4 regions of the Pseudomonas sp. S30_BP2TU TE3576 genome follow, and region 4 is predicted to be linked to each of the others. Evidence: predicted binding sites of a transcription regulator. Region 4 holds the regulator's gene; each other region holds the start of a gene.

Region 1 (7,887 bases), 790 kb from region 4:
GTTGTAGTTCTGGCTACCGCCGCTGGCTGCCCCGAACACCAGTTTGACCGGCGTCGAATACTTGAGCGCGGTCTGCATTTCCGCCTGGGCCGCCGGATTGTAGATATCGATGGTGCTGGTCAGTGTCGGCTGGGTGTAGGTGCCGGTGTTGTTGGCATTGGTCACGCCGGTCAACGGTGCTGCTGCCGCGATTTTTTTCGGGTCGGTGAGCACGGTCTGGATGCTGGCCGCTGCGCCACGGGTCGGCGTCACCTTGAACGAGTCGCCGGCGCTCAGTGCACCGCCGTTGAGGTTCAGGCTGAAGCCGTCGATCACCGGAGCCGGGGTCGTCGTGGTGCTGAACGCGCCCATGTCGGTGCCATCGGAGCGCTTGACGGTGTAGTTGGTCGCGCTGGTGAACGTCACCTGATAGTCGCTGCTGGTCAGCTTGCCGGTGTCCTTGATGGTGACATCCAGGTTGCCGGAGCCGGCACTGTTGCCCGCCGCCGCAATGCTGCGCTGGCTGACCAGGGCGGCACTGTTGATGTTGTTGAAGATCGTCGCGCCGAAATCACCGTTCTTGTCGATGCCCTGCGCCTGCTGGCTGTTGATCTGGTCAGCAACCACCAGCGCCACGCGCCCCAGCTCATTGAGCGAAGGGTCGAGCACTTCCTTGCGGTAAGTCAGCAGACCACCGATTTCACCGCCGCTGATCACCGAGGTCACGTCGATGGTGCTGGAGCCACGGTTCAGCTGCAGCGCCATGCGCGATGGATCGTCCTTGCCCGGTACGGTTTGCAGCGTATTGGTGGTGTTGCCGACCACCAGTGGCTGACCGCTGCCGATGTAGATGTCGTAGCTGTTGCCCCGTTCGACTACCTGGGTACCGACCAGCCCGGAGAGTTGACGCACGGCCTCGTTGCGCGAGTCCAGCAGGTCGTTTGGCTGGCTGCTGCCGGTGGAGAGTTCGGAAATCTTCTGGTTGAGCGTGGCAATCGTGGAGGACAGTTTGTTCACCTGGTCCGCCATGTCCCCCAGGCTGCCGTTCAGGTTGGTGTTCTGGTCGTTCAACTGCTTGGCAATCGAATTGAAGCGACTGGACAAGGCCTGGGCACCGGTCAGCACCGACTGGCGGGACGTATCGTCGGTGGCCGAAGTCGCAACGCCTTGCATCGACGTGAAGAACTTTTGCAGTACACCGGTCAGCCCGGTGTTGGTATCGGAAAGCGTGGCGTCCAGCGGAGTGGCCTGAGCGTTGTACGACGCTGCTTCACTGTTGAGCGAAGTGGCGGTACGCAGCTGCGAATCGAGATAGGCGTTATACACGCGACGCACATCGGCCAGCGTCGTGCCGGTGCCGATGAACACGTTGCCGTACTGAATCGAGCCCTTGGTGCTCTGCACAGATTGCTGGCGCGAGTACCCGGCGGTGTCGACGTTGGCAATGTTGTTGCCGGTCGTCACCAACGAGTTATGGCCAGCACTCAGCCCCGACATCCCGATATTGAGCAAACTCATGATTCAGACCTTATACCTTGTGCCTATAAAGGCGTGGTGGAAACGCCCGCCGCAGCGTAGTTCTGGTAACTCGTCATCTGCTTGGCTATCTGCGAAATCTTGCTTGCGTAGTCCGGGTCGGTTGCGTAACCGGCCTTCTGCAACTCGCGTACAAACTGTTCTGGGTTATCGGCCGACTTCACGACATCTTGATAGCGATTATTGGTCTGCAGCAAAGTCACAAGGTCATGGAAACTGTCCTTGTAGGAGTCGTAGGAACGGAACTCGGCCGTCTCCTTGACCATCTGCCCGTTCCTGAATTCGCTGGTGATCGCCCGCGCCGAATTGCCCTGCCAACTGTTGCCGGCCTTGATGCCGAACAGGTTGTGGCTGCTGCTGCCGTCCTGCTGGCGCATGACCGATTTGCCCCAACCGGTTTCCAGGGCCGCCTGAGCCACCAGGTAACGCGGATCGACACCAATCCGCGCCGCCGCCTCCCTGGCCATCGGCAACATGGTGTTGACGAAATCGTCGGCGGATTTGAAGGCTTTTTTCGCCGGCGCCAGCGGAATCTGCGCCATGGCGCGACCGTAAATCTGCATGCCCGGGGAGGAAGCCTGCTGCGCGTTCGCCAGCCAGTCGCCGTTGTACAGCGGTCCCGAGCCGGTGCGCGTCGTGCGCTCTGGCAACGGTGTTTTGTTGATCGTCGTGGCAGCGGTCGTCGCCGAAGGCACCAGCCCGGCCAACAGTCGATCAGCCAGTTTCGGCGGCAATGCCAGGCGTCGCTGATTGATCAGCGCCATGTCATTGCGATGACCACCCTCACCCGCCTCTTGCGGCGCATGGACCGAGCGCGAAGCCCACAACGGACGCTGCCCATTGACCCGCGACAGCGGTCCGTTGATTGCCGCCGTGCCGGCTGCCACCGGCGTTTGCACGGCTGCTTTCGCGGCCTCTTGTTTGGCCAGAGACGCGGCGGCCGCTTCGCCCGGCGCCAGCGGTTTGTTCTTCGACATCTGGCGCATCAGCACGTCAGCCAGACCGATACCACCGCCCTCGCGGGACATGGAAACGGCCAACTGCTGGTCGTACATTTCCTGGTACTGCTTGGCCGCCGGGGTGTTCATCGGATTGTCCTGGCCCAGCGCTTCAGTGGCCGAGCGCATCGACTTGAGCATCTCCCCGAGGAACAGCGATTCGAACTCCTGCGCCACCTTGCGCATGTTGCCATCGCTGTTCTTGTCGCCGACCTTCAACTGATTCAGACGATTGAGATCCGAGTAGGAGCCCGAATCGCTGCTGCTGACCAGACCGCTCTTGCGCATATCCACGATGGCCGTCCTCAGATCACGATCAGGTCGGCTTGCAGGGCGCCGGCCTGCTTCAATGCTTCGAGGATGGCCATCAAGTCACCCGGTGCCGCGCCGACCTGATTCACCGCACGCACGATCTCGTCGAGGGTCGTGCCTGGGCCGAACTTGAACATCGGCTTGGCTTCCTGCTGGGCATTGACTTTCGAACGCGGCACCACCGCCGTCGTGCCATTGGACAGAGGGCCCGGCTGGCTGACGATCGGGTCTTCGGTGATGGTCACGGTCAGGCTGCCGTGGGTCACGGCGGCCGGGGAAACCTTGACGTTCTGGCCGATCACGATGGTGCCGGTACGGGAGTTGATGATGACTTTCGCCACCGCCTGGCCCGGATCGATTTCCAGATTTTCCAGGATCGACAGGTAGTCGACCCGCTGGCTCGGATCGAGCGGCGCCGTGACGCGAATCGAACCGCCGTCGATAGCCTGGGCCACGCCAGGGCCGAGCATGTCGTTGATCTTGTCGACGACGCGCTTGGCTGTGGTGAAGTCGGAACGGTTGAGGTTCAGTGTCAGGCTGTTGCCCTGGTTGAAACCGCTCGGAACCGCACGCTCCACCGATGCACCACCGGGGATGCGACCGGCCGACGGAACGTTGACGGTGATCTTCGAGCCGTCGCGACCTTCGGCATCGAAACCGCCAACCACCAGGTTGCCTTGCGCGACCGCGTAGACGTTGCCGTCGATACCCTTGAGTGGCGTCAGCAGCAAGGTGCCGCCGCGCAAACTCTTGGAGTTGCCGATGGACGAAACGGTGATGTCGACCTGCTGCCCCGGCTTGGCGAACGCTGGCAGATCGGCACTGATCGACACCGCCGCGACGTTCTTCAACTGCACGTTGCCCGAACCCGGCGGCACCTTGATGCCGAACTGCGAGAGCATGTTGTTGAAGGTCTGCAGGGTGAACGGGGTCTGCGTCGTCTGGTCACCGGTGCCGTTAAGCCCGACCACCAGGCCGTAACCGATCAATTGGTTGGAGCGCACGCCGGAAATGCTGGCGATGTCCTTCAGGCGCTCGGCTTGAACGTTGAAGGCTGTGGACATCAGGAACGCAGCCATCATGAGACTTCTGAAATTCAACGTAGCCACCTAGAAAGGGAACAGCGGGCTGAGGAAGAAACGGTCGAACCAGCCTGGCTGACTCGCATCGGCAAACGAGCCGGTGCCCGAGTAGGTGATGCGCGCATCGGCGACACGGGTCGACGACACGGTGTTGTCGGTAGAGATGTCATCGGCGCGAACGAGGCCGGCAATCCGTACCAGTTCATCGCCGGTATTGAGGGTCATCCACTTCTCGCCGCGCACCGCGATGATGCCGTTAGGCAACACATCGGCGACGGTCACGGTGATCGAGCCGGTCAGGGTGTTGCCCTGCGCCGCCTTGCTGTCGCCCTTGGTGGCGCGGTCGCCTTCGTAGCTGGCGCTCAGGCTCAGGTCGCCATCACCGAACGGGTTGTTGGTGGTGGCGCTGGTGCCGAACAGCGAAGTCAGGCCGATGTTGGCCTTGCTGTTCTTGCCAATTTGCGAGTTGGCGTTTTTGCTGGCCTGGGTCCTTTCGTTCAGGGTGATGGTGATGATGTCACCGATCCTGAACGCCTTGCGGTCGCTATAGAGGTTCTGTTCGAAACCGGCCTGGTAGATCGAGCCATTGTTCGCGGCCGCCGGCAACGGCGTGCGCGGCAACACCGGAGCGTAGTAAGGGTCATTGGGCTTGGGCGTCGCAGGAACGCAACCTGCGAGCGCGGCGATCCCACTCAGTGCCAGAACAGATACATAGCGATTCATGACCCTACCTCACGGTGTTGCAGGCAGCCTCATGGCCGCCCCATAGACTTGATTACAGATTCTGCGTTACGAACGAGAGCATCTGGTCGGCGGTGGAGATCACCTTGGAGTTCATCTCGTAGGCGCGCTGGGTGGTGATCATGTTGACCATTTCCTCAACGGTGCTGACGTTGGACGTTTCCAGGGTGTTCTGCAGGGTGGTGCCGAAACCGTTCAGGCCCGGCGTACCCACTTGCGGCGCGCCACTGGCGGCGGTTTCCAGGAACAGGTTGTTGCCCACTGCCTGCAGGCCCGCCGGGTTGATGAAGTCAGCGGTTTGCAGGTTGCCGATCACCTGGGCTGCCGGGTTGCCGGCAACGGTGATGGACACGGTGCCGTCGCGACCGACCGTGAAGGTCTGCGCGTCGTTCGGAATGACAATCGCCGGCTCCAGGGCAAAACCGCTGGCATTCACGATCTGGCCGTTGGAGTCCAGGTGGAACGTACCGTCGCGGGTGTAGGACGTAGTGCCGTCCGGTTGCAGGATCTGGAAGAAACCACGACCGTCGATGGCCATGTCCAGTGGCTGCTCGGTGGTTTGCAGACTGCCGGCGGTGAAGTTCTTCTGGGTGCCGACGATACGCACACCGGTACCCAGTTGCAGACCCGACGGCAGTTCGCTGTCCTGGGTCGACTGGGCGCCTGGCTGACGCTTGATCTGGTAAAGCAGGTCCTGGAACTCGGCGCGGTCACGCTTGAAACCCGTGGTCGACACGTTCGCCAGGTTGTTGGAAATGGTGGTCAGGTTGGTGTCCTGGGCGGACAGACCTGTTTTGGCAACCCATAGAGCCGGAAGCATTCGATTCTCCTCGTGCGCCTGTTTTACGGCGCGACGTTCTGGTAATTAGCTGATCTGCAAGACCCGAGCCATGGCCTGGTCATCGTCTTTGGCGGTGTTCATCATCTTGATGTGCAGCTCGAACTGCTTGGACAAGGCCAGTACCGAGGTCATCTCTTCCACGGCATTGACGTTGCTCGACTCGAGGAACCCGGACACCAGCTTGACGTTGGCATCGACCTGCGCCGGCTTGCCGTCCTTGGTATGGATCGAACCATCCAGGCCCTTGGTCATGTTCTTCAGGTCCGGGTTGACCAGCTTGATGCGGTCGACCTCAGCCATCACTCGAGGCCCTTCGCCCATCGCACGGATGCTGATGGTGCCGTCCTCACCGACTTCGATCTGCTGCTCGGGCGGCACGGCAATCGGCCCGCCATTGCCCATGACCGGCATGCCGTTGCCGGCACGCAGCACGCCCAGGGCGTCAACGTTCAGGCTGCCGGTGCGCACATAGCTTTCACCGCCATCGGGCGTCTGCACGGCGATCCAGCCACCACCTTGAACTGCAACGTCGAGGTCGCGGCCGGTTTCCACCAGCGAGCCAGGGGAGAAGTCGGTGGCCGGGCGTTCGGACATGGCAAACGCACGCGCCGGAAAGCTGTCACCGAACACCGGCATCGAACGGGCCTGCTCCAGGTCTTTCTGGAAGCCGTTGGTGGAGATGTTCGCGAGGTTGTTGGCATGAGCCTTTTGCGCCAGTGCATTCTGGCTGGCGCCGGTCATTGCCACATAAAGGTACTTGTCCACACTCTTTCCTCTGCCTGCCGGACGTTTGCCGTCCACTGCTGTACTGCTGAGCCATAAGCAATTTGCAGACCAACTTGTTTTTGGCGGCGCGAGGCCCGGCAAACAGGGGACTTTGAGGATTCAGAGGGGATTTGTGATTTGTATCAGAGACGAAAAACCGGCGGTGTCATGCCGGTGGGTGGCAAGAGTTCACCTCATTATTCTGTGGCGAGGGGGCTTGCCCCCGTTCGGTCGCGTAGCGGCCGCAAATCCATTTGACGCGTTTTACCTGACAGAAATTGACTGCATGGCTTGGGGCTGCTTCGCAGCCCAACGGGGGCAAGCCCCCTCGCCACAAAAACTCGCTCGCCAGAGACTCAGGTGTTGTCCTTGCCCACCTCATAATCACGCAGCTTGTTGGCAATGGTCGTATGCGAAACCCCCAACCGCTTACCCAGCTGTCGACTGCTCGGATGCTCGGAATACAACCGCTCCAGCACGGCTTTCTCGAAACGCCCGACGATTTCGTCCAGCCCACCCTCCAGCGAAAAATCGCCAAGGGGCTGACGCACGCCGTAATCCGGCAGACGAATGTGCTCGGCCTTGACCGTGCCCCCGTCACACAGGGAAACCGCCTGGAACAGTACGTTCTCCAATTGCCGCACGTTACCCGGCCAATGGTAATGACTGAGTCGCTCCATGGCTGCCGGGGCGAGCTTGGGCAACGGGCATCCGATCTGCCGACTGGCCTGATCGAGGAAGTGCTCCACCAGCGGCGTCAAGCCGTCGAGGCATTCGCGCAACGGCGGGATGTGCAGCGACAGCACATTCAAGCGGTGATACAGGTCCTGGCGGAACTCGCCGCGCGCGCACAATTCGGACAGGTCGACCTGGGTCGCGCAAATGACCCGCACATCGAGATAGACCTCTTCATCGCTGCCCACACGACGGAAGCAACCGTCCTGCAGGAAGCGCAGCAATTTCACCTGCAAGCGCGGGCTCATTTCCCCGACGCCATCGAGAAACAGCGTACCGCCCGCCGTCAGTTCCAGCAGCCCGAGCTTGCCTTCGGCCCGCGCTCCTTCGAAGGCACCCGGACCATAACCGAACAATTCCGTCTCGGCCATGGACTCCGGCAGACCGGCGCAATTGAGCGCCATCAATGGCGACTGCCCGCGAGGACTGGCCAAATGGCAGGCCCGCGCCAGCAACTCTTTGCCGGTGCCGGTTTCCCCTTCTATCAATAGCGGCGCATCCAGCGGCGCCATGCGCCGCGCTTCGCGCACAACGGCGGCCATCACTTTCGAACTCTGGAAGATGCTGTCGAAGCCACGCAATTCCTGCTTGCGCACGTTATAGATGCGTTCGCCCACCCGGTCGGCGCGATGCAATGTCAGCACCGCACCGGCCATGGCCTCACTGTCGTCATGTTCCGATTGCAGCGGCGCGATGTCGGCCAGGAACACGTCCCCCTTGACCTTGACCCGCAGCCCGTTGATCCGCGACTTGTTGGCGCGCACCAGCTCCGGCAGATCGAAATCTTCGGCGTACCGCGACAGGGGAATCCCCGGCACCTCGTCGACCCGCACACCCAACAACTGCGCCGCCGCACGGTTGGCCGCGACAATGGAACCGCCCATGTCGATCGACAGCA
Region 2 (7,887 bases), 1.1 Mb from region 4:
CGGCGTTGAAGGTGCTGATGACGCCGCGCAGGTCGGTGGCGATGATCGCAACCTGGGTGGCGGCATTCAGCACGCCACGCAACTGACCATGGGTACCGCGCAGCTCCTGCTCCCGATCGCGCAGCTCCCGGGTTCGTTGCTCGACCAGTTTCAGCGCGCGCTGACGCTGACTGACCAACACATACAGCAAGGCACTGAGCAACACGCTGAGCAATCCACCCAACACCACCAGGCTGGTCACCGAGGAATGGTTGGCCTGCAAGAACGCGTCGCTGGGCTGGATATCGACTTGATAGTCATGGTCGGCCATGCGCAACAGGCGAGTGGCGGACAACTCGCTGATGGCCGGCGGGTTGGGCGACTCGAACAGCACTTCGTGCTGGTCGCTGGTCGACAAATCGAGGATGCGCACCGAGAGATAATCACGGCTCGCGTCCGGCAGTCCGTCGGCCAGCAACTGGCGCATGCTGATCACGGCCATCACATAACCGAAGGGCTTCGTGGCTTTGCCGCTCTGACTGTTGCGCTGCATGACCGGTGCGACCAGCAGCACGCCTCGCGCATAAGCCGGCTCGATGCTCACCAGATGCATCGGTTGCGACACCGCCATGTCGCCATGCTGATCGACCCGATCGAGCGTGGCACGACGCAAGGGCTGGGCCAGCAAGTCGTAACCGAGGGGCGAGCCGAGTTTGCTTTGCGTCTGGCTATACAGCACCACGACGTACTCATCTCGCTCGCCAGCCAGTTGCAGTTGGCCGGCGGCGTTGAGCTCTCTCAGGGTGAAGCCGCTCAAGCCGTCGTCGCGCACTCGTTGCTCGAATGCCGCCCGCTGGTCACGAGTGACCCGTTCGGCATAGGAATAAGCCTGGGTTCGTAGCAGCAAAGGCCGGGTGTAACCATCGAATTCCGCTCGGGAAACCGAATTGGAATTGGCGAAAAACCGGCGCAGGCCATCGAGGCGTTGTTCCTGATCTTCGAAACGCTCTTCGATACGGCTGTAACGTTCACTGGCCAGCAGTTGGAAACGTTGCCGCAATTGATGGTGGAACAGATTCAGCGTCGACCACGCCAGCAATCCGGTGAGCACCCCGCCGACAAGCAATACCAGCAGCGCGACCAGCCAGGCCGAGACATCTTCACGAATAAAACCCAGGATCTTTGGGCGCACGGCGTGCAACGACATAAAACACAAACTCAAAACGCCAAGTGCGGAGAAACCCTTTGGCCATGCGTTGAGTTATAGCTATTAGCCACTAATTTGACCAGCACTGTAGGAGCGAGCCTGCTCGCGATGGATTCGAAAGCGCCGCGTACATCCAGGATGTCCGCGTTATCGTTATCGACCATCGCGCGCAGGCTCGCTCCTACAAAGGGGCAATCATCAACGTGCCATGATTTTCCAGGCGCGATGGATCTTGGCGTTGCGGGCAAAATCCGGATCGATGGTCTGCGCGGTGATGTCCTCCACCGCATAACGCTCGCCGAGATTGGCCTCCAGTTCGAACTTGCGGAAGTTGTTGGAGAAGTACAACACGCCACCGGGCGCCAGACGCGCCATGGCCAGGTCGATCAGTTGCACCTGGTCGCGTTGCACGTCGAAGACGCCTTCCATGCGCTTGGAGTTGGAGAACGTCGGCGGGTCGATGAAGATCAGGTCGTACTCGTCACGACTGGCTTCGAGCCACGCCATCACATCGCCCTGCTCCAGGCGGTTCTTGTCGGAAAAACCGTTCAGCGACAGGTTGCGACGCGCCCAATCGAGATAGGTTTTCGACAGGTCGACACTGGTGGTGCTGCGCGCGCCGCCCTTGGCTGCGTGAACACTGGCGGTCGCGGTGTAGCAGAACAGATTGAGGAAGCGTTTGCCGGCGGCCTCTTTCTGGATACGCATGCGCATCGGCCGATGGTCGAGGAACAGACCGGTGTCGAGGTAGTCGGTAAGGTTCACCAGCAGCTTCACGCCACCTTCATTGACCTCGACGAATTTGCCCTGCGCGGCCTGGCGCTCGTATTGCCGGGTGCCGCTCTGACGCTCGCGGCGCTTGACCACCACACGGCTCTTGTCGATGTTCAACGCCTGCGGAATCGCCGCCAGGGCATCGAACATGCGGGCCGAGGCCTTTTCCGGATCGATAGATTTCGGCGCGGCGTACTCCTGAACATGGACCCAATCCTGATACAGGTCGATGGCCATGGAATATTCCGGCATGTCGGCATCGTACACGCGGTAGCAGTCGATGCCTTCACGCTTGACCCACTTGCCCAGGGCCTTGAGGTTCTTTTGCAGGCGGTTGGCGAACATCTGCCCGCCTTCGCTCAGGCGCGGTTGCTCGACCACCGGAGCCGGTGCCGGCGTCGGTTTGATCGGATTACCGTTTTTGTTGAACTTGCGCTCTTGCGGTTCGTTCGGCGCCTGATCGTAGGCGGCTTGCTCGCGCTCGACCTGACGCTGTTCCGGCGTACGGCGCTCGCCGGTGACGAACTGATCCGGCAGCACCTTGATCAGCAACAGCTTGCACGGCAAGGCACCGTTCCAGAACGAATACTGCTTGTGGCTGCGGATGCCCATGCGCTTGCCCAGGTCCGGCGCGCCGGTGAACACCGCCGCTTCCCAGTTCAGGCAGGCCTGACGCAGGCGCTCGCCGAGGTTCTGGTAGAGGTAGAGCAGGCTCGCCTCATCGCCCAGACGCTCGCCGTATGGAGGGTTGCAGATCACCAGGCCTTTCTGGTTTTGGTCCGGGCGCGGCTCGAAAGTTGCGACCTCACCCTGGTAGATCTTGATCCACTCGCTCAGGCCGGCACGCTCGACGTTGTTACGGCCCGGTTGAATCAGCCGCGGATCGGCTTCGTAGCCGCGAATCCACAAGGGTGGCTTGGCCATGCCGGCCGCCGCGCGCTCGCTGGCTTCTTCGTGCAGTTTTTTCCACAGCGCCGGGACGTGACCGAGCCAGGCGGTGAAGCCCCACTGCTCGCGACGCAGGTTCGGCGCGATGTCGGCAGCGATCATCGCCGCCTCCACCAGGAAGGTGCCGACACCGCACATCGGGTCGGCCAGCGCGCCGCCTTCGGCCGCGATACGTGGCCAGCCGGAGCGAATCAGGATGGCGGCCGCGAGGTTTTCCTTGAGTGGCGCCGCGCCTTGCTGCAGGCGATAGCCGCGCTGGTGCAGGCTGTGGCCCGACAGGTCCAGGGAAAGAATGGCTTCGCCGCGGTCCAGGCGCAGGTGAATGCGCAGGTCCGGGTTGAGCTTGTCGATGGACGGACGGTCGCCTTGCGGAGTGCGCAATTTGTCGACGATGGCATCCTTGACCTTCAGCGCGCCGAAGTGGGTGTTATCGATACCCGAGCCATGGCCGCTGAATTCGACGGCCAGGGTGCCGTCATTGAGCATGTGGTCTTCCCACTCGATGTCCAGCACGCCGTGGTACAGATCTTCAGCGTCCTTCATCGGGAAACGCTTGAGCACCAGCAGCACACGGTTGGCCAGACGCGACCACAGGCACAGGCGATAAGCGGTTTCCATGGTGGCCATGCCGCGCACGGCAGAGGTGTGCTCCCGCGCTTCCTCAAGGCCAAGCCCGACGGCTTCCTCGATGAGCAGGCCTTCAAGGCCTTTTGGGCAAGTGAGGAAGAGTTCGAAACGATCGGACATGGGAATTCCAGAACCTTTAGCTAAGTGACCGGGCAACGCATTGCCGGTCCGGTTTTCAATCAGGCACTTTTCTCGAAGAGCGCCCGCGTGGCACGAAGGTGTGCCGTTCCACCCCTGCTGCCCGGGTTAAATGAGCTTAGATGCAAGGACAGATAAAAAAGTTGATGCAACAAAATGTCATAAGTCGACCCTTCGTCGAATAGTGCATCCCGGTAACGGGAGCCATTCTCACTAAAGGATTAAGTCCATCATCCAGCGCAGGGCCGATCATACCGGGGTTTGGCCAATAAATACGGTAAAACGCGCTGTTACTTATGGCCTTAGCACATGAACAGTTACGTTCTTATGACAAAACGATCATTCCCTCGATGTGACGCATTGGTTAGAACTCAACTCAGGTTGGCGCCGCAATGACGCCAACACCTTGGCTCGTCACGCCGGCAGCGAGCCCCCAACGGCAGAGTTTTTCTGCCAGACCTCAATTGAGGTCGACGCGATAAATACAGTCAACAAGTGAGGGCAACACCCTATGAGAAGACTTAAGCGTGATCCGTTGGAAAGAGCATTTTTGCGCGGATATCAATATGGCGTTGGTGGTAAATCCCGTGAGCTTTGCCCATTTACTCTACCGTCGGTACGTCAAGCCTGGATCAATGGCTGGCGAGAAGGACGCGGCGACAACTGGGACGGTATGACCGGCACTGCGGGAATCCACAGACTCAACGAACTTCACGCCGTCGGCTAATTACAGGGCAAAACACTCCGACACGACAATCTGATTTTGTACTGAATTAACCACGCACGTCCCATCCGGACGGCGGGCTGCGGCCCAGGGGCTCCTTTGAAGGAGCCCTTTTTTATGCCTGCAAAAAAAACCGACCTTGAGCTGCGAATGCACCACCTGTGGGAGCGAGCTTGCTCGCGATAGCGGCTTAACATTCAACAATGATGTTGGCTGTGAGTGCGCCATCGCGAGCAAGCTCGCTCCCACAGGGGTTAGCGCAAGGCGGCGATGGCGTCGACGGACTCGCGAATCAGCGCCGGGCCCTTGTAGATGAAGCCCGAGTAGATCTGCACCAGGCTCGCGCCCGCAGTGATTTTCTCTGCCGCGTGCTTGCCTTCGGTAATGCCGCCGGCAGCGATGATCGGCAGGCGACCGCTCAGCTCCGATGCCAGTACTTTCACGGTGTGGGTGCTCTTGTCGCGAACCGGTGCACCGGACAAACCACCGGCTTCGTCGCCATGCTCCATGCCTTCGACGCCTACGCGGCTCAGGGTGGTGTTGGTGGCGATGACGGCATCCATTCCGGTTTCGATCAGCGCTTGCGCAACTTGCGCGGTTTCTTCGTCGCTCATGTCCGGCGCGATCTTGATCGCCAGCGGTACATGTTTGCCATGACGCAATGCCAGTTCCGCGCGGCGCTCGGCCAGATCGGCCAGCAACTGCTTGAGCGAATCGCCAAATTGCAGGCTGCGCAGGCCCGGTGTATTCGGAGAACTGACGTTGACCGTCACATAGCTGGCGTGGGCGTAAACCTTGTCCAGGCAGATCAGGTAGTCGTCCACGGCACGCTCGACCGGCGTATCGAAGTTCTTGCCGATGTTGATGCCCAGCACCCCCTTGTACTTGGCCGCCGCCACGCGGGCCAGCAGGTGATCGACGCCGAGGTTGTTGAAACCCATGCGATTGATGATCGCCTCGGCTTCCGGCAAACGGAACAGGCGTGGCTTCGGGTTGCCCGGCTGCGGACGTGGGGTGATGGTGCCGATTTCGACAAAACCGAAACCCAGTTGGGCAAAACCATCGATGGCCGCGCCGTTCTTGTCCAGACCGGCGGCCAGCCCCACCGGATTCGGGAAGTCCAGGCCCATGACATTCACAGGCATTTTCGCCGGAGCCTTGCACAGCAAGCCGTTGAGCCCAAGACGCCCGCCCGCGCCGATCAGGTCCAGGGACAGATCGTGGGAGGTTTCCGGGGAAAGTTTGAACAACAGCTGACGGGCCAGGGTGTACATGGGCGGATTTGACTCGATTGGCGGCGAATTGAGGCGGCGATTATAGCCGGGCACGGGGTGGCAAGCGAGGCGTGAGATCAAATCAACCGTTAATGGCATATGCCTTGCACCACTCCAGGCACCGGCCCCCATTCCAACGTCGGGATGGGTGCAAAGACAATGGCGTCGTCCCCGGCCTGCTCATGCAAGTACTCGGGACGACGTTTTTTTTGCAAGGTGAACACGCAATGAACGAACCGTCAGCCGGCCCTCTGGCCTGGGTCAATGGCAGCGATGCCCCGGAAAAAACCGAAATCAATCTCGGCTTCATGGCCCTGAGCGACTGCGCCTCGGTGGTGGTCGCCGCTACCCAGGGCTTTGCCCAGCCCCACGGCTTGACCCTGAACCTCAAGCGTCAGTCGTCCTGGGCCAACCTGCGGGACAAACTGGTCAGCGGCGAACTCGATGCAGCCCACAGCCTCTACGGCCTGATTTACGCCGTTCACCTGGGCATCGGTGGCGTGGCCGCGACCGACATGGCGGTGTTGATGGGCCTGAATCAGAACGGCCAGAGCATCAATCTGTCCCGCGGTTTGCAGGCACTCGGGGTGAGCACTCCTGAAGCACTGGATCGGCACGTGCACCAAACTCGCCCAAAACTCACCTTCGCCCAGACTTTTCCAACCGGCACCCACGCCATGTGGTTGTATTACTGGCTCGCCAGCCAGGGCATTCACCCGCTACTGGATGTCGACAGCGTCGTGGTGCCGCCACCGCAAATGGTCGCGCACCTGCGAGCCGGGCGTATCGACGGGTTCTGCGTCGGCGAACCCTGGTCCGCCAGCGCGGTGCAACAGGACCTCGGCTTCACCCTGGCCACGACCCAGACCATCTGGCCCGATCATCCGGAAAAAGTCCTCGGCTGCACCCGTGCGTTCGTCGAGCAATACCCCAATACCGCGCGGGTGCTGGTGATGGCGGTGCTGGAGGCCAGCCGCTTCATCGAAGAAAGCACCGAGAATTGCCGCAGTACCGCACAATTGCTCAGTGCCGCGCAGTACCTTGACGCACCACTGGACTGCATCGAACCGCGCCTGCTGGGCGAATACGCCGACGGCCTCGGCCATCGCTGGCAAGACCCGCACGCACTGCGCTTGCACGGGAATGGCAAGGTCAACCTGCCGTACCTGTCCGACGGCATGTGGTTCATGACCCAATTCCGCCGCTGGGGTTTGTTGCGCGATGACCCGGACTATCTCGCAGTGGCCCGGCAGGTGCAGCAACTGGACCTGTACCGTGAAGCCGCCAGTGCCGTCGGCGTCGCCTCGTCAGCCGGGGAGATGCGCAGCAGTCAGTTGATCGACGGCAAAATCTGGGACGGTTCGGACCCGGCCGGTTATGCCCGCAGTTTCAAACTGCACGCCATGAGCGACAGCTCGCACCGATCCGCCAGCCGCTGACAGGAGACGATGAACATGCTGCGTATCCTGCTGATCAACGACACCGCTAAAAAAGTCGGACGCCTGAAGGCCGCCCTGACCGAGGCCGGATTCGAGGTCATCGACGAATCCGGCCTGACCATCGACTTGCCCGAACGCGTCGAAACGGTGCGTCCGGACGTAATTCTGATCGATACCGAGTCACCGGGGCGCGATGTCATGGAGCAAGTGGTGCTGGTGACCCGCGACCAGCCACGACCGATTGTGATGTTTACGGACGAACACGACCCCGGTGTGATGCGCCAGGCAATCCAGTCCGGGGTCAGTGCCTACATCGTCGAAGGCATTCACGCACAACGCCTGCAGCCGATTCTCGATGTGGCCATGGCGCGCTTCGAAAGCGATCAGGCCTTGCGTGCCCAGCTGCATGCCCGCGACCAGCAATTGGCCGAGCGCAAGCGCATCGAACTGGCCAAAGGGCTGCTGATGAAAATGAAGAACTGCAACGAGGAAGAGGCCTACACACTGATGCGCCGCCAGGCGATGAGCCGACAGCAGAAGCTGATTCAAGTGGCGGAACAGATTATTGCCATGAGCGAATTGCTTGGCTGAAGTCCTGTGGTGAATGTTCTATCGCCTTCGCGAGCAAGCCCGCTCCCACATTCGACCGGGATCAAATGTGGGAGCGGGCTTGCTCGCGAATGGCGGCGCCCCCGGTTTCGGTAGTTGGCACAAATCTGGCTAAGTAATCACCACAGGTAACCAACGGCGGTTGCCCCACCTACGACAAAGACGTCG
Region 3 (7,887 bases), 1.1 Mb from region 4:
GAGCAAGCTCGCTCCCACAGGGATCACCACAGGTTTCATATTTTTTGTTCCGGGCATGAAAAAGCCCGCAGCGACGGCGGGCTTTTTCAGCAAGCGCGAAGCAGGCTCAGATAGGCCGGCTGCCGTACTTGTTGTCAGGCTTCTTGGGCGGATCGGCGACCACATTGGCCTCCACTTCCTGCACCTTGCCGCCACGCGCCAGGAACTCTTCCATGGCCTTGGCCAAGGCATCGCGTTCTTTGTTCTTGGCTTCGACACTCGGCAGCTCATCGACCGATACCGCTGCCTTGGCCTTGCCTTTGGCGGTCGGAACCGGCGCATCACCGCCGTCGTCTTCAGCGACGTCTTCCGCCGCTGCTTCCAGACCTTCTTCGGTTTCGTCGTCGTCGCCTACTTCGAGGTCGTCGTTTTCCAGATCATCGTCGCTCATGTTCTACCTCATGACTTGCGAAAAGCAGATTAGTTATAGCCCAGCTTTGCCCTCTGTCGAAGGCTGCCGGAAAAAAATCAACAGCCGCTGCTGACCAGCGGTTATGCCCCTTCACCGTGCACGGTGGCGAGGACTTTACGGGCACCGCCGTGATCACGGTGCTCGCCCAGGTAAACGCCTTGCCAGGTCCCCAACGCCAACCGGCCTGCCGAAATCGGCAAACTGAGCTGACAGCCAAGCACGCTGGCCTTGAAGTGCGCCGGGAGGTCGTCCAGGCCTTCGTCGTTATGCTCATAGCCGTCTGTTCCTTGTGGGATCAGACGATTGAAAAATCGTTCGAAGTCGCGACGTACCGCCGGATCGGCGTTCTCGTTGATGGTCAACGACGCCGAGGTATGCTGCAGCCACAAATGCAACAGACCGACCCGACATGCCTTGAGTTCAGGCAGGCCGGCGAGTAACTCGTCCGTTACCAGATGAAAGCCCCGGGGCCTCGCCCGCAAGGTAATCAGAGTCTGTTGCCACATACAGTTCTCCGCACGTTCGGGGCGCATTCTAGCGCGCTCTGGGAAAAAACAAAGGCCCTAATATTCCTTCAATCCTGTAAGCCTTCGACCGCACAAAATCACCCGAAGCAAACATCGCAAAACCTGTAGGAAAAAACCTTTCAGCGCTCCCTTCAATGACAAATTCCAGACAAAAAAATGCCCGGCAAGCCGGGCAAGTTTTGTTATGCGCGTGCTTACAAGTTGTAGCCGCGTTCGTTGTGAAGCGCCAGATCGATGCCGACCGCTTCTTCTTCTTCGTTGATCCGCAGCCCCATGACCGCATCCAGCACCTTGAGGATGATGAACGTGGCGATTGCGGTGTAGATCACCGTGAAACCCACGCCCTTGCACTGAATCCACACTTGCGCGGCGATGTCGGTCACGGTGCCGAAGCCACCCAGGGACGGCGCGGCGAACACACCGGTCAGGATTGCGCCGAGGATACCGCCGATACCGTGCACGCCGAAGGCGTCCAGGGAGTCGTCATAGCCGAGCTTGCGTTTCAGGGTGGTCGCGCAGAAGAAGCACACCACGCCAGCCGCCAGGCCGATTACCAGTGCGCCCATCGGGCCGACGGTACCGGCAGCCGGGGTGATTGCCACCAGGCCGGCAACCACGCCCGAAGCGATACCCAGTGCGCTAGGTTTGCCATGGGAGACCCACTCGGCAAACATCCAGCCCAACGCAGCAGCAGCGGTAGCGATTTGCGTCACCAGCATCGCCATACCGGCGGTGCCGTTGGCCGCAGCGGCGGAACCGGCGTTGAAACCGAACCAGCCGACCCACAGCATGGCCGCGCCCATCAGGGTGTAACCGAGATTGTGCGGCGCCATTGGCGTGGTCGGGAAGCCTTTGCGCTTACCCAGCACCAGGCAGGCAATCAGGCCGGCCACACCGGCGTTGATGTGCACCACGGTGCCGCCGGCGAAGTCCAGCACGCCCCAGTCCCACAGCAGGCCGCCATTGCCGGACCAGACCATGTGCGCAATCGGCGCGTAAACCAGGGTGAACCAGATGCCCATGAAGACCAGCATCGCAGAGAACTTCATCCGCTCGGCGAAGGCGCCGACGATCAACGCCGGGGTGATGATCGCGAAGGTCATCTGGAAGGTGACGAACACTGCCTCAGGGAACAGCGCCGCAGGGCCGGTCAGGCTGGCTGGCGTGATGCCGGCGAGGAATGCCTTGCCCATGCTGCCGAAGAACGAATTGAAGTTGACGACGCCCTGCTCCATGCCAGTGGTGTCGAACGCGATGCTGTAGCCATAAATAACCCACAGGACGCTGATCAGACCGGTAATGGCGAAGCACTGCATCATCACGGAAAGAATGTTTTTCGACCGAACCATGCCGCCGTAGAACAGCGCAAGGCCGGGAATGGTCATGAACAGCACCAAGGCTGTCGAGGTCATCATCCAGGCGGTATCGCCGGAATTGAGGACTGGGGCCGCCACTTCGTCTGCCGCCATGGCCAGGCCGGGCATTACGAGGGACAAAAGGGCTCCTAGCCCTGCGAATTTACGCAGAGTCATATTGTTTTCTCCTGGGGCGTTGGGTTTGTGGCGGCTTAGATAGCGTCGGTATCGGTTTCGCCGGTACGGATGCGAATCGCCTGTTCCAGATTGACCACGAAGATCTTGCCGTCACCGATCTTGCCGGTGTTGGCAGCCTTGGTGATGGCCTCGATTACCCGGTCCAGATCCTTGTCGTCGATAGCGACGTCGATCTTCACCTTGGGCAGGAAATCGACCACGTATTCCGCGCCGCGATACAGCTCGGTGTGACCCTTCTGCCGACCAAAGCCTTTGACTTCAGTGACGGTAATGCCCTGCACGCCGATCTCGGACAGCGACTCGCGTACGTCGTCCAGCTTGAACGGCTTGATGATGGCAGTGACTAGCTTCATGAAAACTCTCTCCCGAATTGGTGGACTTGCCCCAGGAAAACAAACCCGTCTCAAGTCTAAGCGCAGTGCCTGGCTTTGTAACGCATCGTCGGCCTTACCTGCCCGTCCGACGCCAGCTAACCGCTCCTTGCGAAGCACTCCCCGTGTTTCGCTTGGCGCACTGCATTCGTCACAGCGACTGCATCAGTGCATGGGTCACGAGGGACTAAGCAGAAAGCTTGCCATCTCCACAAAACTGACTGTTTTCAAGTCTTTACCGGCGGATGGCGGATACTTCGCGACAACACCTGGCACGTTACGCACAACAACGGTGCGACGCCGTCCATCCCGATGCGCGAAAACCGTGCATCCATTGCCCGCGGAAATGACTATAGACACTGCGTGATACACTGCCCGTCATTGTTTCCAGGACATTGCCCATGCTCGCGCCAAAAGACTTCCTCGACGCCCTGACCAGCACCGCCTCCCGCCTCTTCAGCGGCGACACGCCGCTGCCGAAAGCCGAAATCGAAAGCCAGTTCAAAATGTTGCTGCAGAGCGGCTTCAGCAAACTGGATCTGGTGAGTCGGGAAGAGTTCGATAGCCAGATGGTTGTACTGGCACGCACGCGGGCGCGGCTGGAGGCACTTGAAACGAAAGTGGCGGAGCTGGAAGCGAAGCTAACCCCGCCGACCGAATAAATTCTGATGTGAGATGCAGTCCCCTTGTGGGAGCGAGCTTGCTCGCGATTGAAGGTCGGAACGACCTTCCGCTTCACCTGTAGGAGCTGCCGAAGGCTGCGATCTTTTGATCCCAAGCCCCGCAACAATCCCGGCAACGTCCTACAAACATCACACCGCCGTCCGATTGCGTCGCGAAGCCTCCAGTTTCTAAGCTCATCCCCAGCTGAATGCTCAGCACTGGGTTTGGCGACCTGGAAAAAACCACAACGCATTGCGACCACATTCGATCGACGGAATTTATTCCTATCTCGAGTTATGGCGGCTGTGCGTGGGAGACCTTCGGGTCTGCCGGTTGGGTGCGTTACCGGTTCGCCAACCCGCGCATGGCTGCCACCCTTTTCGTTTGGCGACGATCAGAGGCAGTTTTCTTCATTCGATACGAGAACTGCACCATGGAAGAAAACTATCTAATCCCCCAAGTCTTCACCCGCCACAAACTCCACCTCCACGCCCTACTCCTGCAAAACCAACCTTGGTTCAGCGCCCGTGACCTCGGCCGATTACTACGCATCTACCTCAACGACCGCCAACTCCGAAAACTCGATCCCGACCAATACCAAACCACCAAAACCCTCACCTACGGCCGCATCGAAAACACCCTGCTGATCAGCGAATCCGGTGTCTACGCCATGCTCGTCTACCACTACTGCCCCGAATACCGAGCATTGCGTGAATGGCTGACCCACGAAGTCGTCCCCGCCCTGCGAGACGCCCAACACCCCACCACAACCGAACGCCCACAACTGAGCCTGCTCAACTGGCCGGAAATGTCGTTGAGCTTGCTGCACTGGAATAACCAGCCGTGGATTCGGTTGCAGGATGTGCCGCAGATGATGACAGAGCGGGAGCAGGCAAGACGCCCGGTAAAACCGTGGTGGAAGCGGGCTTCACGTGTCCTGCAGTCGCTTTGAACATTTAACGTTCAACCACGCTCGATCCGGGCTGAGCGCAACTCATAGGTCGATTGCAGATTCAGCCAGAAATCGGGTGTCGTGTTCAGGTGGACGGATAGCTTTTGCGCCAGACCAACACTGACACCGCTCCGCTGATTCACAACATCGCGTATTTCCGCCTCTGGCTCGTTCAGCGAGCGAGCCAGAGCATCGGTTGTAACGCCCAGTGGCTTCAAAAACTCCTCACTGAGAATTTCACCAGGATGAATCGGGCGCACCCCATTCCTGTTCATTCACGCCTCCTACGTCTGCATTCAGCGAGATCATAAGCAGAAACCTTCATCCGGCAAGACCATCCACGCTCTTTCACCGATGTCCTTCATCTATCTCGGCAGGGTCCTACAAAAAGCAGCTCTCCGGCCTGATTTATTCCCCGGCCCCGTTCCCCCTACGCTTTCCGCCTTGATATTCCATAGACGTTGGCAATGAGAAGAAAAGGGAAAGGCACGGACCTTCGTAACCAGACTTTTAAATCGAACGCACGGAAGCTTACCTACCAAGCATTTATTAAAAACATCGCGCCTCGTGCATTAAAAATGGACGTAACAGCTGTCAGGTTTGAGCCGATTACCGCAGCAGCGTTAGAGAAATGTCATTTATGGGAAGAAGCAACAATCTACCCATGGGATCACGTCCCCGACTGGAAGCGCAAAGATGCCAAAGGTTTGGATTTAGCAATTTGGTATGGGCAGAATCTGTGTGGCTTGTGCTATGCAACACCGCGAAGGAGCGCTCTCTGTCTGAAAGTAGTTCTTCTGCAGAGCGATCCAGACAGATCCCATCCGCTTCGTGGCTTGATCGCTCCGATCGCGATACTGGCCGCTGACTTCTATGCGCGTATGCTTGGGTGCAGAGAGATCGAAATCCAGGACCCTGATCCGAACGTTGTTTTTTATTATCGAGATCTCGGGTTCGACTTTGACCATAACAACCGCCTTGTCATCTACTTGAGCGACCAATAACATCCAATCGCAGGAGGTGCGTATGAGCCCAAAAAAGCGAAAGGCGAAGCTGTTACAAATTGTTGAGTTTCACGCCGAAGCACGTCGTTTGGCTGGAAATTTATCGGCCAATCAACGACGCTTTATTGAAGTCGCCATCGCGTGCGGTAAAGAACTTGAGCCAGGTGGTTGGTTGGCCGGTGGACGAAGCTGAATTTTTTTCGTGAAAGAAACCGTCTAAATGGCGGTTTTTTTGTACCTCGCCAATGCCCTGGTTCGTAACCGCAATATCCCGTGAAATTTTGCCCACGTAACCACCCCACCAATTCCCTCTCCCCCGTCTACCCTTCACAAACCCGCAGGAAGCGGTGCTCTTCAACTCAAGGAACGCCCATGTCCCTCTCCATCGTCCACAGCCGCGCCCAGGTCGGCGTCGAGGCACCCGCCGTCACTGTAGAAGTTCATCTGGCCAACGGCCTGCCATCCCTGACCATGGTCGGCCTGCCCGAGGCGGCGGTGAAGGAAAGCAAGGACCGGGTGCGCAGTGCGATCATCAATTCGGGGCTGCAGTTTCCGGCGCGGCGGATCACGCTGAATCTGGCGCCGGCGGATTTGCCCAAGGATGGCGGGCGGTTCGATCTGGCGATTGCCCTGGGGATTCTCTCGGCCAGCGTGCAGGTGCCGACGCTGACACTGGATGACGTGGAGTGTTTGGGGGAGTTGGCCCTGTCAGGTGCGGTACGGGCAGTTCGAGGGGTGTTGCCGGCGGCGTTGGCGGCGCGCAAGGCCGGGCGCTGGCTGATGGTGCCACGGGCGAACGCTGAGGAAGCGTGCCTGGCGTCGGGGCTGAAAGTGATTGCTGTTGACCATTTGCTGGAGGCCGTCGCGCACTTCAACGGGCATACACCGATCGAACCTTATGCTTCCGATGGACTGCTCTGCGCCAGCAAACCTTATCCCGACCTGAATGAAGTGCAAGGGCAACTTGCGGCCAAGCGGGCGCTGCTGATCGCGGCTGCAGGCGCTCACAACCTGCTACTCAGTGGTCCCCCGGGGACCGGAAAAACGTTGCTGGCGAGTCGCTTGCCAGGGCTGTTGCCACCGCTGACCGAAAGCGAGGCGCTGGAAGTGGCGGCGATTCAATCGGTCACCAGTTGTGTGCCCTTGCGTCACTGGCCACAGCGCCCCTTTCGCCAGCCCCATCACTCCGCCTCTGGCCCCGCTTTAGTGGGTGGCGGCTCGAAACCACAACCGGGTGAAATTACCCTCGCCCACCACGGTGTCTTGTTTCTTGATGAGCTTCCCGAGTTTGAACGCAGAGTATTGGAAGTCTTGAGGGAGCCGATGGAGTCCGGGCATATCGTAATCTCGCGGGCGAAAGATCGCGTGCGCTTTCCGGCGCGTTTTCAATTGGTGGCGGCGATGAACCCATGTCCCTGTGGATATCTTGGCGAGCCGAGCGGGCGCTGTTCCTGCACGCCGGACATGGTGCAACGCTATCGCAACAAGCTGTTGGGGCCATTACTCGATCGCATCGACCTGCATCTGACCGTCGCCCGGGAAACCACGACGTTGAACCCCACGGTGAAACCTGGAGAGGACAGCGCCAGTGCTGCGGCGCTTGTCGCCGAGGCGCGTGAGCGTCAGCAGAAGCGTCAGGGTTGTGCCAATGCCTTTCTGGATTTGCCGGGGCTGCGTCGGCACTGCAAGTTATCCACAGTCGATGAAAATTGGCTGGAGTCGGCTTGCGAACGGCTGACTTTGTCGCTGCGTTCGGCGCATCGGTTGCTCAAGGTTGCGCGGACGCTGGCGGATCTGCAGCAGGTTGACGGGATCAGCCGAGAGCATCTGGCGGAAGCGTTGCAATATCGGCCGGCCACGCAGTAAGTATCGAAACCGAGTCGTTCCATTCGCGAGCAAGCCCGCTCCCACAGGATAAACGGCGCCGAACCTGTGGGAGCGGGCTTGCTCGCGAAGACCAATTCAGCCGCACCTCAACGAAAGCGGTCAACCCCGGAACGCAAAACCGCCGCCAGCCTCTCCTGCGGCTTCACCGTTTCAGCTCAAGTGCACGACATCCGGCAACTTCATGGAACGGACTTCGTTTTGCAGGAAGTCGCTGAGCCGGCGCATGCGCTCACCGCCGGGCCGGGTTTTCGGCCAGACCAGGTAATAACACTCACCGCTGGCGACGGCGGTCGGCCACGGCAAACTCAGGCGCCCCTGGGCGACATCCTCCGCGACCATCAGCAGATCGCCCATGGACACGCCATAGCCCCGCGCGGCGGCGATCATGCCCAGCTCCAGGGTATCGAACACCTGCCCGCCCTTGAGCGACACCTGATCGGCCAGGCCCATGCGCTCCAGCCAGTTACGCCAGTCGCGGC
Region 4 (7,887 bases):
GGAAGTGCTGACCCGTGCCGAGAAAGTCGATTTGCTCAAGCGAGTCGATGCCGCAACCCGCGCCCTGGACCCACGTATCCAGCAGGTCACCGTGAGCATGGCCGGTGTCTGGGAGCGGATTCTGGTGGCTTCCACCGATGGCGGCCTGGCGGCGGATGTGCGGCCGCTGGTACGTTTCAACGTCAGTGTGATCGTCGAGCAGAACGGTCGCCGCGAGCGCGGCGGTCATGGTGGTGGCGGTCGGACCGATTACCGCTATTTCCTCGGCGAAGACCGCGCCATGGGCTATGCCCGCGAAGCGTTGCGTCAGGCACTGGTCAACCTTGAAGCGATACCGGCACCGGCCGGCACGTTGCCGGTGGTACTCGGCTCCGGCTGGTCGGGCGTGCTGCTGCACGAAGCTGTCGGTCATGGTCTGGAAGGCGACTTCAACCGCAAGGGCAGCTCGGCTTATAGCGGGCGCATGGGCGAGATGGTTGCGTCCAGGCTGTGCACCATTGTCGATGATGGCACCCTGGCCGGCCGCCGTGGCTCGTTGAGCGTCGATGACGAAGGCACGCCAACCGAGTGCACCACGCTGATCGAAAACGGCGTACTCAAAGGCTACATGCAGGACAAACTCAACGCCCGCCTGATGGGCGTGGCGCGCACCGGTAACGGCCGTCGCGAATCCTACGCGCACCTGCCGATGCCGCGCATGACCAATACCTACATGCTCGCCGGTGAAAGCGATCCGGAAGAAATCATCGCTTCGGTGAAACGCGGCATCTATTGCGCCAACCTCGGCGGCGGTCAGGTGGACATCACCAGCGGCAAGTTCGTGTTCTCCACCAGCGAGGCGTACCTGATCGAGGACGGCAAGATCACCGCTCCGGTCAAAGGCGCAACCCTGATCGGCAACGGACCGGAAGCCATGAGCAAAGTGTCGATGGTGGGTAATGATCTGTCGCTGGACAGCGGCGTGGGCACGTGTGGCAAGGATGGGCAGTCGGTGCCGGTGGGTGTCGGCCAGCCAACGCTGAAGATTGATGCGATCACCGTGGGTGGCACGGGCGCTTGATGGAACGAGCTTCGGGTGAGTCGCGTCGCGACTCACCCGATTCGAGATTCAACGCAGTCCGCGTTGAGTCTCGTCCAGCTCACGGATGTACTTGAAGATTTTACGGCTGGAAGCAGGAGGCTTGTTTTGCGCAACCTCATGCTGGGCCTGACGGATCAGGGAGCGTAGTTGCTGGCGATCCGCGTCGGGATATTCGACGACGAATTTCTCCAGTACGGCGTCGTCGCCGGCAATCAGACGATCGCGCCAGCGTTCCAGGTTATGGAAGCGTTCGTTGTACTGGCGAGTGGAGGCATCGAGTTGATCGAGCAGAACCAGAATCGCGTCAGTGTCCTGATCGCGCATCAGTTTGCCGATGAACTGAAGGTGCCGTTTACGCGCGATGTTCGCGGTGTGCTTGGGCGCATCGGCCAGGGCCCGGCGCAATCCGTCGGTCAATGGCAGTTTGTTGAGCAAGTCAGGCTTGAGCGTTGTAAGGCGCTCGCCGAGGTCAACCAGAGCATGCAGCTCGCGTTTGACCTGGGATTTGCTTTTTTCTCCCGTATCGAGGGAGTCGTCGTAAGAATCAACCATGGTGGCAGTCCGCAAAGAAACGCCGCCATGATAACCAGTCGGGGGCCACTTGTCCGGCCCGGTCGCTCGATGACCGTTACCGAAAGCAGAATTTGAGTGGAGAACAGCATGAGTGCAGTTGAAAGCGTCGGCCCACAAGCGTTGCCGGCACTGCAGGAACAAGTCGAGCAGATCATCGCTGAAGCCAGGCGCCAGGGGGCCAGCGCCTGTGAAGTGGCGGTGTCACTGGAGCAGGGCTTGTCGACTACGGTGCGCCAGCGTGAAGTCGAAACAGTCGAATTCAACCGCGACCAGGGTTTTGGCATCACCTTGTACGTCGGCCAGCGCAAAGGCTCGGCCAGCACGTCGGCCAGCGGTCCGGAGGCGATTCGCGAAACGGTTGCCGCTGCACTGGCCATCGCCAAGCACACCTCGGAAGATGAGGCCTCGGGCCTGGCGGATGCCGCGTTGATGGCACGGGATATCCAGGATTTCGACCTGTTCCACGAATGGGACATCACTCCGGAGCAAGCCATCGAGCAGGCCCTGGCCTGTGAAGCCGCGGCGTTTGCCGCCGACAGCCGGATCAAGAACGCCGATGGCACCACCCTCAGCACCCATCAGGGCTGCCGCGTTTATGGCAACAGCCACGGCTTCATTGGCGGCTACGCATCGACTCGCCACAGCTTGAGCTGCGTGATGATCGCCGAAGCGGACGGCCAGATGCAGCGCGATTACTGGTACGACGTGAACCGCCAGGGCAATCTGCTGGCCGATCCGGTCAGCATTGGCCAGCGCGCTGCGCAACGGGCGGCGAGCCGTCTGGGCGCGCGTCCGGTGCCGACTTGCGAGGTGCCGGTGCTGTTTTCCGCAGAGTTGGCAGGGGGGCTGTTCGGCAGTTTCCTGTCGGCGATTTCCGGCGGCAGCCTGTACCGCAAGTCATCGTTCCTTGAAGGCACGCTGGGGCAGAAGCTGTTTCCGGAGTGGCTGACCATCGACGAGCGCCCACACTTGATGCGTGCGATGGGCAGTGCGGCGTTCGATGGTGATGGTTTGGCCACCTACGCCAAACCGTTCGTCGAAAAAGGCGAGTTGGTGTCGTACATCCTCGGCACCTACTCTGGCCGCAAGCTCGGAATGCCAAGCACGGCCAACGCCGGCGGCGTGCACAACCTGTTCGTCACCCATGGCGATGAAGACCAGGCGGCCTTGCTGCGACGCATGGGGCGCGGGCTGTTGGTCACCGAGTTGATGGGCCAGGGGCTGAACATGGTCACCGGTGATTATTCCAGGGGTGCGGCGGGTTACTGGGTCGAGAACGGCGAAATCCAGTTCGCGGTCCAGGAAGTGACCATCGCTGGCAACATGCGCGACATGTTCAAACAGATCGTCGCCGTGGGTAATGACCTGGAGCTGCGTAGCAACATTCGCACGGGCTCGGTACTGATCGAGCGGATGACGGTGGCGGGTAGCTAAGCTTTGCGCTAAACAAAAAAGGCGTGCCACCCATCGGGTGGTACGCCTTTTTTTGCGACTTGAATGGGGCCTGCAGGAGCACGGCTTGCCGTTACTGGACGACGTTTATTCGCCTTCGTCGAAGTAGTTATTGATCAGGGCCACCAGCGCGTCCATCGCTTCCTGTTCCTGCTCGCCTTCTGTGCTCAGATGGATTTTGGTGCCCTTACCGGCAGCGAGCATCATCATGGCCATGATGCTTTTGCCGTCGACTGTGGATTCAGGTGTGCGTCCTACCCTGATCGTGCAGTCCTTGAACTGGCCGGCGACCCCGACGAATTTTGCAGACGCCCGGGCATGCAGCCCCAGCTTGTTGATGATTTCGATTTCCCGAGCAGGCATCGCGATGTGAATCCTTTAGCTGAGGTCGCGGTGGCGAACCTGGACGTTCTTCAGGGTTTTTTGCAGCGCCTGCCCCAAACGCTCGGTCAGGTAGACGGAGCGGTGATGTCCGCCTGTGCACCCAATGGCAATGGTGACGTAGGCGCGGTTGCTGGCGGCAAAACGAGGCAGCCACTTTAGCAGGTATGTGGAAATGTCCTGGAACATCTCTTCCACATCCGGCTGTGCCGCCAGGTATTCGGCAACCGGTTGATCGAGCCCGGACTGTTCGCGCAATTCCGGTTTCCAGTAAGGGTTGGGCAGGCAACGCACATCGAACACCAGGTCGGCGTCCACCGGCATGCCACGCTTGAACCCGAAGGACTCCACCAGGAACGCGGTGCCCGGCTCGGGCTGATTCAACAGGCGCAGTTTGATGGCGTCGCGCAGTTGATACAGGTTCAGGCTGGTGGTGTTGATCTTGAGGTCGGCGAGGTCGGCAATCGGCCCGAGCAGGACGCTCTCAACGCTGATGGCTTCGGCCAGCGAGCGGTTGGCGTTTGTCAGGGGGTGCCGTCGGCGGGTTTCCGAGAAGCGCTTGAGCAGGGTTTCTTCGTCAGCGTCCAGATACAGGACATCGCACTGGATGTGGCGGCTGCGGACTTCTTCGAGCAGCTCGGGGAAGCGTGACAGGTGACTGGGCAGGTTGCGGGCGTCAATGGAAACGGCGACCAGCGGTTGTAACAGCTCGGTATGAATCAAGGCGCGTTCGGCCAGCTCCGGCAACAGACCGGCAGGCAGGTTGTCGATGCAGTAGTAGCCGTTGTCCTCAAGAACATTGAGGGCGGTACTTTTACCTGAGCCGGAACGGCCACTGACGATGATCAAGCGCATGATTACTGACCGTTTTGCTCATCCAGGACTACCTGATACAGGGCTTCGTTGCTTGCAGCATGACGCAGCTTTTCGCGTACATCCTTGCGGTCGAGCATGCTGGCGATCTGTCGCAGCAGTTCAAGGTGCGCATCGGTAGCGGCTTCCGGGACCAGCAGTACGAACAGCAGGTCAACCGGCGCGCCATCGATGGCGTCGAAATCGATAGGGGCGTCCAGGTGCATCAATGCACTGATGGGCGAAACACAGCCCTTGAGACGGCAATGTGGAATAGCGATGCCGTTGCCAAAACCGGTGGAACCGAGTTTTTCACGGGCAATCAGTGCCTCGAAGACATCTTGCATCTCCAGAGCCGGCACTTCGCGGGCGATCAGATTGGCAATTTGTTCGAGAGCTTTCTTTTTACTGCCGCCCGGCACGTTCACCAGGGAACGGCCGGGGGTCAGGATACTTTCAAGTCGGATCATGGGTAGGGAGTGTTAACGACCGGTTGCGCCCTGAAGGAGGCTCTGGGTCTTTTCCTTATGCTTTTTGAGTTGTTTATCCAGCTTGTCGGTGAGTGCGTCGATCGCGGCGTACATATCGGTATGTTCCGCGTTTGCGACCACTTCATTCCCGGGAATATGCAGCGTGGCTTCGATTTTCTGCTTCAGTTTTTCGACGGTCATCGTGACCTGCACATTAGTGATCTTGTCGAAATGTCGCTCCAGTCGTTCGAGTTTTTCGCCGATGTAGGTGCGAAGAGGTTCGGTCACTTCCAGTTGGTGTCCACTGATGTTGACTTGCATACAGCTTCTCCTTCGTTGCCAGTGCATAAAGCGGTAGATCAGATGATCTACCACTGGAACGCTGTGGCGTGGCCCTACATCAACCGCTTGCGTTCACTCGAAGGCGCGATCCCGAGGGATTCGCGGTACTTGGCGACGGTACGGCGGGCCACCTGAATGCCTTGTGCCTCCAGTAAACCAGCGATCTTGCTGTCACTCAACGGCTTTTTCTGATTTTCCGCGGCAACCAGTTTTTTGATGATCGCGCGGATCGCCGTGGACGAGCATTCACCGCCTTCGGAGGTGCTTACATGACTGGAGAAAAAGTATTTCAGTTCATAAATGCCCCGGGGGGTGTGCATGAACTTCTGGGTGGTCACCCGTGAAATCGTCGACTCATGCATGCCGACTGCTTCGGCGATGTCATGCAGGACCAGCGGCTTCATGGCTTCGTCGCCATATTCGAGGAACCCGCGCTGATGCTCGACGATCTGGGTGGCCACTTTCATCAGGGTTTCATTACGGCTTTGCAGGCTCTTGATGAACCAGCGGGCCTCCTGCAACTGATTGCGCATGAAGGTGTTATCGGCACTGGTGTCGGCGCGGCGCACAAAACCGGCGTACTGGGCGTTGACCCTTAGCCGTGGCACCGATTCCTGATTCAGCTCCACCAGCCAGCGCTCGTTGTCCTTGCGCACGATAACGTCAGGAACGACGTACTCGGCTTCAGTGGACTCGATCTGCGAGCCTGGGCGTGGGTTGAGGCTCTGGACCAGCTCGATGACCTGGCGCAGTTCATCTTCCTTGAGCTTCATGCGGCGCATCAACTGGCTGTAGTCGCGGCTGCCAAGCAGGTCGATGTAGTCGGTGACCAGGCGCTTGGCCTCGGCCAGCCAAGGGGTTTTGGCAGGCAGCTGGCGCAGTTGCAGCAGCAGGCATTCGCCCAGATTGCGGGCGCCGATGCCGGCGGGCTCGAATTGCTGGATGCGATGCAGGACAGCTTCGATTTCGTCCAGTTCTATGTCCAGTTCCGGATCGAAGGCTTCGAGGATCTCCTCGAGGGTTTCATCCAGATAGCCCTGATTGTTGATGCAGTCGATCAGGGTCACGGCGATCAGACGATCGGTGTCGGACATCGGGGCCAGGTTCAGTTGCCACAGCAAGTGGCTTTGCAGGCTTTCGCCGGCCGAGGTGCGGGTGGTGAAGTCCCACTCGTCATCATCATTGCTGGGCAGGCTGCTGGCGCTGGTCTGGTAAACGTCTTCCCACGCGGTGTCGACGGGGAGTTCGTTGGGGATGCGCTCGTTCCAGTCGCCCTCATCGAGGCTGTCAACCGTCGGGGCGCTTTCCTGGTAGGAGGGTTCCTGAATGTCGGTGTTGGGCTTTTGTTCGGTGTTGTCGGCCAAGGGGTCGGAATTGTCGAAGTCGTCGCCTTCTTCCTGGCGTTCGAGCATCGGATTGGACTCCAGGGCCTCCTGGATTTCCTGTTGCAGGTCCAGGGTCGACAATTGGAGCAGGCGGATGGCCTGTTGCAGCTGCGGTGTCATCGTCAGCTGCTGGCCCATTCTCAAGACTAGCGATGGTTTCATGGCAGGGGCTTAACACCTTAATTCGCCGGCGCACATGCGCCATCCACTACAGGGCGCCGGGGCGCCAAACATAAGCAAATTATATGCCCGAAACTGAAGTGTTTGCCTAGAGCGCAGTAACAATAAAAACCTGTTGATTTTTATTGTTACTGCGGTCTGGCATTCGCCATGACTGCTTCAGCGCTTACAGGCGGAACTCATGGCCAAGGTACACTTCCTTGACCAGGTTGTTGGCCAGGATGGTTTCAGCGTCACCTTCGGCGATCAACTGGCCGTCGTTGACGATATAGGCCGTTTCGCAGATATCCAGGGTTTCACGAACGTTGTGGTCCGTGATCAGCACGCCAATGCCTTTGGCCTTGAGGTGGTAAATAATCTGTTTGATGTCGCCGACCGAAATCGGGTCCACGCCGGCGAAGGGTTCGTCGAGGAGGATGAATTTCGGATTGGTGGCCAGGGCGCGGGCGATTTCCACGCGACGGCGCTCACCGCCGGACAGGCTCATGCCGAGGTTGTCGCGGATGTGGCTGATGTGGAATTCCTGCAGCAGGCTTTCCAGTTCCTTTCGACGACCAGCCTTGTCGAGTTCCTTGCGGGTCTCGAGGATGGCCATAATGTTGTCGGCTACCGACAGTTTGCGAAAGATCGATGCTTCTTGCGGCAAGTAGCCGATACCGGCCTTTGCGCGGCCGTGCATCGGCTGGTGGCTGACGTCGAGGTCGTCGATCAGGACGCGGCCCTGGTCGGCCTGTACCAGGCCGACGATCATGTAGAAGCAAGTGGTTTTGCCGGCACCGTTGGGGCCAAGCAGGCCGACGATCTGACCGCTGTCGATGGATAGGCTGACATCGCGCACGACCTGGCGGCTCTTGTAGCTCTTGGCCAGATGCTGAGCTTTCAGAGTTGCCATTACTGGGCCTTTTGCTCGTCGGTTTTCTTTTTCGGCTGGATCACCATGTCGATGCGCGGGCGCGACTCGGTGACCTTGCTGCCCGTGGCGCGACCGGCGCTGGCGAGCTTCTTGACCGTGTCGTAGACGATTTTTTCGCCTTGGGTGACGTTGTTGTCCTTGTCGACAACTTTGGCCTTGTCGATCAGTACGACGCGGTTTTGCGCGGCGTGATACTGGATGGTCACGCCCCAGCCCTGAACAGGCTTGGTATCGCCGGCCGTTTGCAATTGCTCGAAG

What was found. The regulator sigma-54, encoded in region 4, starts transcription at its own class of promoters, with help from an activator protein. The targets are predictions, from matches to a motif close to ANTGGCATNNANNTTGCTNT.
Positions count from the first base shown of each region.
Region 1: a site for sigma-54 is predicted at 6,309-6,328, ahead of ABIA48_RS07030 (flagellar basal body rod protein FlgF). Genes of this name have one in related genera too.
Region 2: a site for sigma-54 is predicted at 5,763-5,782, ahead of ABIA48_RS05535 (CmpA/NrtA family ABC transporter substrate-binding protein). Genes of this name have one in related genera too.
Region 3: a site for sigma-54 is predicted at 3,091-3,110, ahead of glnK (P-II family nitrogen regulator). Genes of this name have one in related genera too.

Region 1 covers NZ_JBNDLK010000001.1:1,537,489-1,545,375, forward strand. The annotation lists gene flgK (flagellar hook-associated protein FlgK) at 1-1,497, opposite strand, end outside; gene flgJ (flagellar assembly peptidoglycan hydrolase FlgJ) at 1,521-2,807, opposite strand; gene ABIA48_RS07015 (flagellar basal body P-ring protein FlgI) at 2,819-3,907, opposite strand; gene flgH (flagellar basal body L-ring protein FlgH) at 3,935-4,630, opposite strand; gene flgG (flagellar basal-body rod protein FlgG) at 4,683-5,468, opposite strand; gene ABIA48_RS07030 (flagellar basal body rod protein FlgF) at 5,514-6,254, opposite strand; gene ABIA48_RS07035 (sigma-54-dependent transcriptional regulator) at 6,611-7,887, opposite strand, start outside.
Region 2 covers NZ_JBNDLK010000001.1:1,222,111-1,229,997, forward strand. The annotation lists gene ABIA48_RS05515 (sensor domain-containing diguanylate cyclase) at 1-1,186, opposite strand, end outside; gene rlmKL (bifunctional 23S rRNA (guanine(2069)-N(7))-methyltransferase RlmK/23S rRNA (guanine(2445)-N(2))-methyltransferase RlmL) at 1,385-3,655, opposite strand; gene rmf (ribosome modulation factor) at 4,185-4,400, shown strand; gene ABIA48_RS05530 (quinone-dependent dihydroorotate dehydrogenase) at 4,652-5,671, opposite strand; gene ABIA48_RS05535 (CmpA/NrtA family ABC transporter substrate-binding protein) at 5,899-7,110, shown strand; gene ABIA48_RS05540 (ANTAR domain-containing response regulator) at 7,126-7,701, shown strand.
Region 3 covers NZ_JBNDLK010000001.1:3,449,771-3,457,657, reverse strand. The annotation lists gene sutA (transcriptional regulator SutA) at 107-430, opposite strand; gene ABIA48_RS15660 (secondary thiamine-phosphate synthase enzyme YjbQ) at 532-957, opposite strand; gene ABIA48_RS15655 (ammonium transporter) at 1,173-2,510, opposite strand; gene glnK (P-II family nitrogen regulator) at 2,546-2,884, opposite strand; gene ABIA48_RS15645 (accessory factor UbiK family protein) at 3,304-3,564, shown strand; gene ABIA48_RS15640 (BRO-N domain-containing protein) at 3,999-4,517, shown strand; gene ABIA48_RS15635 (HigA family addiction module antitoxin) at 4,529-4,792, opposite strand; gene ABIA48_RS15630 (N-acetyltransferase) at 4,985-5,521, shown strand; gene ABIA48_RS15625 (hypothetical protein) at 5,544-5,714, shown strand; gene ABIA48_RS15620 (YifB family Mg chelatase-like AAA ATPase) at 5,894-7,387, shown strand; gene ABIA48_RS15615 (LysR substrate-binding domain-containing protein) at 7,559-7,887, opposite strand, start outside.
Region 4 covers NZ_JBNDLK010000001.1:2,324,900-2,332,786, reverse strand. The annotation lists gene tldD (metalloprotease TldD) at 1-1,060, shown strand, start outside; gene yjgA (ribosome biogenesis factor YjgA) at 1,109-1,633, opposite strand; gene pmbA (metalloprotease PmbA) at 1,742-3,088, shown strand; gene ABIA48_RS10625 (HPr family phosphocarrier protein) at 3,194-3,469, opposite strand; gene rapZ (RNase adapter RapZ) at 3,485-4,342, opposite strand; gene ptsN (PTS IIA-like nitrogen regulatory protein PtsN) at 4,345-4,809, opposite strand; gene hpf (ribosome hibernation-promoting factor, HPF/YfiA family) at 4,822-5,130, opposite strand; gene ABIA48_RS10605 (RNA polymerase factor sigma-54) at 5,205-6,698, opposite strand; gene lptB (LPS export ABC transporter ATP-binding protein) at 6,883-7,608, opposite strand; gene lptA (lipopolysaccharide transport periplasmic protein LptA) at 7,608-7,887, opposite strand, start outside.